Eleftheria terrae: one gene and its partner. Each later gene encodes a partner of the first gene's protein in a complex. Links are inferred from orthologs where the notes say so. Each region holds a gene or a part of one and is shown in the gene's direction. Other genes may lie near its edges. The genes, in order: pnp and N7L95_RS09425.

Region 1 (3,263 bases):
CTGCCTGGTGCCTCAAGGCCCGGGCCGGCCAGGCAGGAAACGCACGGCGCGAGTTGGTTTCACCCGCGACCGCAAGTGAAAACGAAACCGCAGGCTCTGTTCCGGGCAGCGGTTTCCATTCAAGGAATCGAGTAAAAATGTCCGTTGCAGAAATGAACAAGGCCGACATCATCAAGGCCAACGCCCGTGGCGCTGCCGACACCGGCTCTCCCGAAGTGCAGGTCGCTCTGCTGACCGCCCGCATCAACGAGCTGACCCCCCACTTCAAGCTGCATGCCAAGGATCACCATGGCCGCCGCGGCCTGCTGAAGATGGTGAACCGTCGCAAGCGCCTGCTGGCTTACCTGAAGGGTAAGGACGCCGACCGCTACACCGCGCTGATCCAGAAGCTGGGCCTGCGCAAGTAAGCTGCCGACAATGAAAGAGAGCCTGTCTGGGATTGCCAGTACAGGCTCTTTGTTTTTGGAGCCGTGCCGACGTAAAGCGTTGCTGTGTCATTCCAGGGGGGTTGCCGCACCGGCAGTCCCGCTGGAATGGCATCCGCGCTACGGCGGGCGACTCCAGGCCAAATGCGCTGCCACAACGCGCAAGTATCACTGGAGACACTCATGAGCAGTCTGTTCAACAAAGTCACGAAGACCTTCCAATGGGGCCAGAACACGGTCCGCATGGAAACCGGCGAAATCGCTCGCCAGGCCACCGGCGCAGTGCTGGTGGACATCGACGACACCGTGGTGCTGGCCACCGTCGTCGCCGCCAAGAACCCGAAGCCGGGCCAGGACTTCTTCCCGCTGACGGTCGACTACATCGAGAAGACCTATGCCGCCGGCAAGATCCCGGGCAGCTTCTTCAAGCGTGAAGGCCGCCCCAGCGAGCTGGAAACCCTGACCTCGCGCCTGATCGACCGTCCGATCCGCCCGCTGTTTCCCGAAGGCTTCTTCAACGAAGTGCAGCTCGTCATCCACGTGCTGTCGCTGAACCCCGAGGTCGATGCCGACATCGCCGCCATGATCGCCAGCAGCGCTGCGCTGTCGATCTCCGGCATCCCGTTCAATGGCCCCATCGGCGCCGCGCGAGTGGGCTACATCAACGGCGAGTACGTGCTCAACCCGAGCAAGACGCAGCAGACCACCTCGCGCATGGACCTGGTGGTGGCCGGCACCGAAGCCGCCGTGCTGATGGTCGAGTCCGAAGCCGACCAGCTGCCGGAGGACGTCATGCTGGGCGCCGTGGTGTTCGGCCACGAGCAGGGCAAGATCGCCATCAACGCCATCCATGAGCTGGTGCGCGAAGCCGGCAAGCCCGAGTGGGACTGGCAGCCCCCGGCGAAGGACGAAGCCTTCATCGCCAAGGTGAATGGCCTGGCCGAAGAGAAGCTGCGCGCCGCCTACCAAATCCGCTCCAAGCAGGCCCGCACCCAGGCCACCCGCGACGCCTATGCCGCGGTGAAGGAAGCGCTGAAGGCCGAAGGCGCCGAGTTCGACGAAGTGAAGGTCGAGGGCCTGCTGTTCGAGATCGAGGCCCGCATCGTGCGCAGCCAGATCCTGGCGGGCGAGCCGCGCATCGACGGCCGTGACACCCGCACCGTGCGCCCGATCGAGATCCGCACCGGCGTGCTGCCTCGCACCCATGGCTCGGCCCTGTTCACCCGCGGTGAAACGCAGGCGGTGGTGGTGGCCACGCTCGGTACCGAGCGCGACGCCCAGATCATCGATGCGCTGAGCGGCGAGTTCACCGACCGCTTCATGCTGCACTACAACATGCCTCCGTTCGCCACCGGCGAGACCGGTCGCGTCGGCAGCCCCAAGCGCCGCGAGATCGGCCACGGCCGCCTGGCCAAGCGGGCGCTGATCCCGGTGCTGCCGTCCAAGGACGACTTCGCCTACGCGATCCGCGTGGTGTCGGAGATCACCGAGTCCAATGGCTCGTCGTCGATGGCCTCGGTCTGCGGCGGCTGCCTGTCGCTGCTGGACGCGGGCGTGCCGCTGAAGGCGCATGTGGCGGGCATCGCCATGGGCCTGATCAAGGAAGGCAACCGCTTCGCGGTGCTGACCGACATCCTGGGCGATGAGGATCACCTCGGCGACATGGACTTCAAGGTGGCCGGCTCCACCACCGGCGTGACGGCCCTGCAGATGGACATCAAGATCCAGGGCATCACCAAGGAGATCATGCAGGTCGCGCTGGCCCAGGCCAAGGAAGCCCGCCTGCACATCCTCGGCAAGATGGTCGAGGCGATGGGCGGTGCCAAGACCGAGGTCTCGCAGTTCGCGCCCCGCCTGTACACGCTGAAGATCAACCCCGAGAAGATCCGCGACGTCATCGGCAAGGGCGGCGCGACCATCCGCGGCCTGCAGGATGAAACCGGTGCCCAGATCAGCATCGAGGACGACGGCACCGTGACCATCGCCTCCACCGACACCGAGATGGCCGAGCTGGCCCGCAAGCGGATCGAGGAGATCACCGCCGAGGTCGAGGTGGGCAAGGTCTACGAAGGCCCGGTCACCAAGATCCTGGACGGCATCGGTGCGCTGGTGAACCTGCTGCCGGGCAAGGATGGCCTGGTGCACATCAGCCAGATCGCCCATGAGCGCGTCAACCGCGTGCAGGACTACCTCGAAGTCGGCCAGATCGTGAAGGTCAAGGTGCTGGAGACCGACGAGAAGGGCCGCGTCAAGCTGTCGCGCAAGGTGCTGATCGACCGCAACGAAGGCGGCGACCAGCAACAACAGCAACAGCAGCAATAAGGCTGCGCCCGCGGGCGTGCCCGCCGGCCCGGTCTGCGGACTGGCGGCGGGCGCGCCTTCTTCCTCTTGCCTGCGTTTCCACGCTGGGGGACTCCTGCCATGCAAGCCATCGAGATTGCCGAACACGGCGCGCCGGAGGTGCTGCGCGCCTGCCAGCGGCCGGACCCGGTCGCCGGCGCCGGCGACGTGCTGATTCGCGTGCGCGCCTCGGGCGTGAACCGGCCGGACGTGCTGCAGCGCAAGGGCCACTATCCGGTGCCGCCCGGCGCCAGTGACCTCCCGGGCCTGGAAGTGGCCGGCGAAATCGTTGGCGGCGACCCCCAGGCGATGGCCGAGGCCGGCTTCCGGCCCGGCGACCGCGTCTGTGCGCTGGTGCAGGGCGGTGGCTATGCCGAGTTGTGCGTGGCGCCGGTGGCGCAATGCCTGCCGGTGCCCGAAGGCTGGACCGATGTGGAGGCGGCCGGCCTGCCGGAGACCTTCTTCACCGTCTGGTCCAACGTGTTCCAGCGCGGCCGC
Region 2 (3,947 bases), 3.0 Mb from region 1 along the record:
TTGCGTTGTAAGTGTTTGATTTTCAAGAGTTTACCTGCCGCTTTCCCGAATCTGATCGGAAAGGTGGGGGCAACACGGGCAGCCAAGGTGGTTTAACAGGTCTTTTTCGTCAAGAAGTTGCAGGACGAAGGACTTGTACAAACGGTGATGCAACGCAGGCCAGTCAAGCGGGCCGTTTCCCAAGGTGAAGCGGCGGCCGAGAGCAACCTGCGGCAGAGCGAACGTCGAAAGAACCCAAGAACAAGGTTTCCGGCAGCAGGCCGGTCACGCTTGGCGCCCGCAGGCCCTGCGCCCGCGCGGTCCCCCGAGCGCCCGCCTGTCGCCCGCTCCAGAGACTCCCCCACGGATGCTGTCCCCCTTCTCCGAGCTTTCCCCCCTGCCAGGCGCCCTTCCGGACGTGACCCCGGATGCGGCGCCTGCTCGGCCTGGCGTGCCGTGCACTGATGTGCGCCGCACCGGGAAGGAGTCGGGGGGCGACCGGGCCGTCCTTTACAAAAAGGGCGTTGTCTTGCGGATGCACGCGCCAACGCTGTCTTCGTGATCCTTGCGGTCATGACAGTCCAGGGCGATTCCTTCCGGTTCCTCCACGTCACTCGTGCATCGATGAGCCGCCCCTGGACCTGAACCCTCCGGGCGGCGGCATGTTGATATGCCGGAGGCCGTGCGCGGTCGCCGGCAGGAGGAGTGCACATGAAACGCATGCTGATCAATGCGACGCAGCCTGAAGAGCGTCGCCTGGCCATCGTCGATGGCCAGAAACTGCTCGACTTCGAGACCGAAATCGAAGGCCGCGAGCAGCGCAAAGGCAACATCTACAAGGCGGTGGTCACCCGCGTCGAGCCGTCCCTGGAAGCCTGCTTCGTCGACTACGGCGAGGACCGCCACGGCTTCCTGCCCTTCAAGGAAATCTCGCGCCAGTTCTTCAAGGAAGGCGTCGACGTCCGCAACGCCAAGATCTCCGACGCCATCCGCGAGGGCCAGGAACTGCTGGTGCAGGTCGAGAAGGAAGAGCGCGGCAACAAGGGCGCGGCCCTCACCACCTTCATCTCGCTGGCCGGCCGCTACCTGGTGCTGATGCCCAACAACCCGCGTGGCGGCGGCGTCTCGCGCCGCATCGAGGGCGAGGACCGCGAGGAACTGAAGGACGCGCTGGACCAGCTCAACTACCCCAAGGGCATGAGCCTGATCGCGCGCACCGCCGGCATCGGCCGCAGCGTCGACGAGCTGCAGTCCGACCTCAACTACATGCTGAAGCTGTGGACCGCCATCGACGGCGCCGCTTCGGCACGCAAGGGCGCCTTCCTGATCTACCAGGAATCGTCGCTGGTGATCCGCGCGATCCGCGACTACTTCACCGCCGACATCGGCGAAATCCTGATCGACACCGACGACATCTACGATCAGGCGCAGCAGTTCATGAACCACGTGATGCCGGACAACGCCGGCCGCGTGAAGCGCTACCGCGATGACGCGCCGCTGTTCAGCCGCTTCCAGATCGAGCACCAGATCGAGACCGCCTTCGCCCGCACGGTGAACCTGCCGTCCGGCGGCGCGATCGTGATCGACCACACCGAGGCGCTGGTGTCCATCGACGTCAACTCCGCCCGCGCCACCCGCGGCGGCGACATCGAGGAAACCGCCACCCGCACCAACCTCGAAGCCGCCGACGAGATTGCGCGCCAGATGCGCCTGCGCGACCTGGGCGGCCTGATCGTGGTGGACTTCATCGACATGGAAGAGTCGAAGAACCGCCGTGAAGTGGAAACCCGGCTGCGCGACGCGCTGCGCCAGGACCGCGCCCGGGTGCAGTTCAGCTCCATCTCCAAGTTCGGCCTGCTGGAGCTGTCGCGCCAGCGCCTGCGCCCGGCGCTGAGCGAAGGCTCGCACATCACCTGCCCGCGTTGCAACGGCACCGGCCACATCCGCGACACCGAGTCCAGCGCGCTGCAGATCCTGCGCATGGTGCAAGAGGAGGCGATGAAGGAAAACACCTTCGCCGTCCACGTGCAGGTGCCGGTGGAGGTGACCTCCTTCCTGCTGAACGAAAAGCGGATGGAGATCAACAAGATCGAATTCAAGCAGAGCGTGAAGGTGCTGCTGGTGCCCAACAAGCACCTGGAGACGCCCAACTACAAGCTCGAACGCCTGCGCCACGACGACCCACGGGTGGAGAACCTGCAGGCCAGCTACTCGATGATCGAGGAGCCCGACGACGAGGTCGGCATCACGCGCCGCGAGAAGAGCAAGCCCAAGCAGGAGCCGGTCATCAAGGGCCTGCTGCCCGAGCCGCCGCTGCAGTCCACGGCGCCCGCCCGCGCCGAGCCGGCGCCCGCGCCCACCCCGGTGGCCGCCGCCACGCCGCCGGCCCCGGTGCCCGCGCCGGTGCCCGCGCCCGCGCCGGCGTCGGGTGGCTTCTTTGGCTGGCTCAAGAAGCTGTTCGGCGCTCCCGAGGCACCGGCGCCGGTCCCTGCGCCAGCCCCCGCGCCGACGGTCGCCGCACCGGCACCGGCCGTGGCCAAGGAAGGCCAGGACAACCGTCGCCGCGGTGATCGCGGCGGCGAACGCGGCGAGCGCAAGGACGGCGACCGCCGCGGCGGCCGCGACCGGGCTGGCCGAGAGGGTGGCCGCGACGAAGCGGGCCGCGAGGCACGCCGCGGTGAGCCGCGCGGTGAAGGCCGCACGGAAGGCCGGGGTGAAGGTCGCGGCGAAGGCCGTGGCGAGGGTCGCGGCGAAGGCCGCGATCGCAACCGGGACGGCCAGCAACGCGGCCGCGCCGGCGAGCAGCGCGTCGAGGCCCTGGCCGGTGCGGACGCCGGTGCCGAGGCACCGCGCAAGGAACGCGCTCCGCGCGACGGCGGCCGCAGCGGCGAGCCGCGCGAAGCCGGCGCCGCCCAGGACGGCCGTCCCGCCCGCGGTGAAGGTCGCCGGGGCCCGCGTCCCGAGCGTGAAGCCGGCCTGCCGGCGGAAGCGCCCGAAGCCATGGAACCGCACGGCTTTGCCGACACCGTCCCGCAGGAAGGCACCCTCGAGGGCGCGGACGAGCAACAACGCGAAGGCCGTCGCCGCCGCCGTGGCGGCCGCGGGCGCCGGGAGCGCGAAGGCGCCGAGGGCGTCGACGCCGTGAACGCCGGCGAAGCGGGTCTGGACCCGGTCGCCGGGCCGGAGGCCGACGCGGCCCTGGCCAGCGCCACCGAGGACACCGGCAGCGACAGCACGGCCGCCCCCGAGGGCCAGCCCGAGGAAGGCACCGCCCGTGATGGCGAAGGCCGCCGCCGTGGCCGGGGCCGTGACCGCTATCGTCGTGAGCGCCGTGAGCAAGACGGCGCGGAAGACGCCGCCGTGGTCGTCACCGAAGCCCAGGTGGTCGAAGGCGAACCCGCCACCGTGCAGGACGCGGCGCTGGCCGTCGCCGCCGAGCCGACCGGCCTGCCGCCCGCCGCGGCGCCCGTGGCTGCCCAGCCCGCACCCGCGCCGGCGCCTGTCGCCGCCCCGGTCCAGCCCTTCGTGCTGGCCCTGGACGAGTTGCAGCAGGTGGCCGCCCAGGCAGGCCTGGAATGGGTGCATTCCGACGCCGACAAGGTGCGTGCCGTCCAGGACAGCCTGGCACGGCAACCGCAGCCGGTGCGCGTCCCGCGCGAGCGCAAGCCGGTGGTGGCGATCGACGACGGCCCGCTGGTGCTCGTCGAGACCCGCACCGACCTCGCCGAGCTGGCCCTGCCCTTCGAGACCAAGGCCGGCCCGCAGTGACCGGCCTGGCCGGCCCCGGCGGGCCGGCCAATCCAGAGTCGCCAAGACAAACGCCGCCTCGGGCATTGCCCGGGCGGCGTTTTTTTCATGCACTCGGCGCGGCCGGGCCGCGCCGCGCGACGGAGCTCAGGGCAGGCGGGCCAGGGCCTGCTGGTAGGCCGGCTGCAGCATCAGGTCGTCCCACACCAGCGGCGCGGTTT

The links.
Region 2: the proteins of pnp (region 1) and N7L95_RS09425 are in contact, whole or in part, in a cryo-EM structure (PDB 9QH0), measured with the Escherichia coli proteins. The link is inferred for Eleftheria terrae from one-to-one orthologs.

The regions. Positions count from the first base shown.
Region 1 is NZ_CP106951.1:5,159,361-5,162,623, forward strand. The notes cover bases 222-3,177. They hold pnp (polyribonucleotide nucleotidyltransferase), read left to right. Parts: upstream 222-608; coding sequence 609-2,747; downstream 2,748-3,177. Other genes in these bases: rpsO (30S ribosomal protein S15), read left to right, coding at 222-407; N7L95_RS23210 (NAD(P)H-quinone oxidoreductase), read left to right, coding at 2,847-3,177. In the rest of the region: more of rpsO, read left to right, coding at 138-221; more of N7L95_RS23210, read left to right, coding at 3,178-3,263. UniProt on the Escherichia coli protein: Involved in mRNA degradation. Catalyzes the phosphorolysis of single-stranded polyribonucleotides processively in the 3'- to 5'-direction. Also involved, along with RNase II, in tRNA processing.
Region 2 is NZ_CP106951.1:2,163,307-2,167,253, forward strand. What follows is about bases 308-3,947. They hold N7L95_RS09425 (Rne/Rng family ribonuclease), read left to right. Parts: upstream 308-690; coding sequence 691-3,747; downstream 3,748-3,947. Other genes in these bases: nagZ (beta-N-acetylhexosaminidase), read right to left, coding at 3,874-3,947. UniProt on the Escherichia coli protein: Endoribonuclease that plays a central role in RNA processing and decay. Required for the maturation of 5S and 16S rRNAs and the majority of tRNAs. Also involved in the degradation of most mRNAs.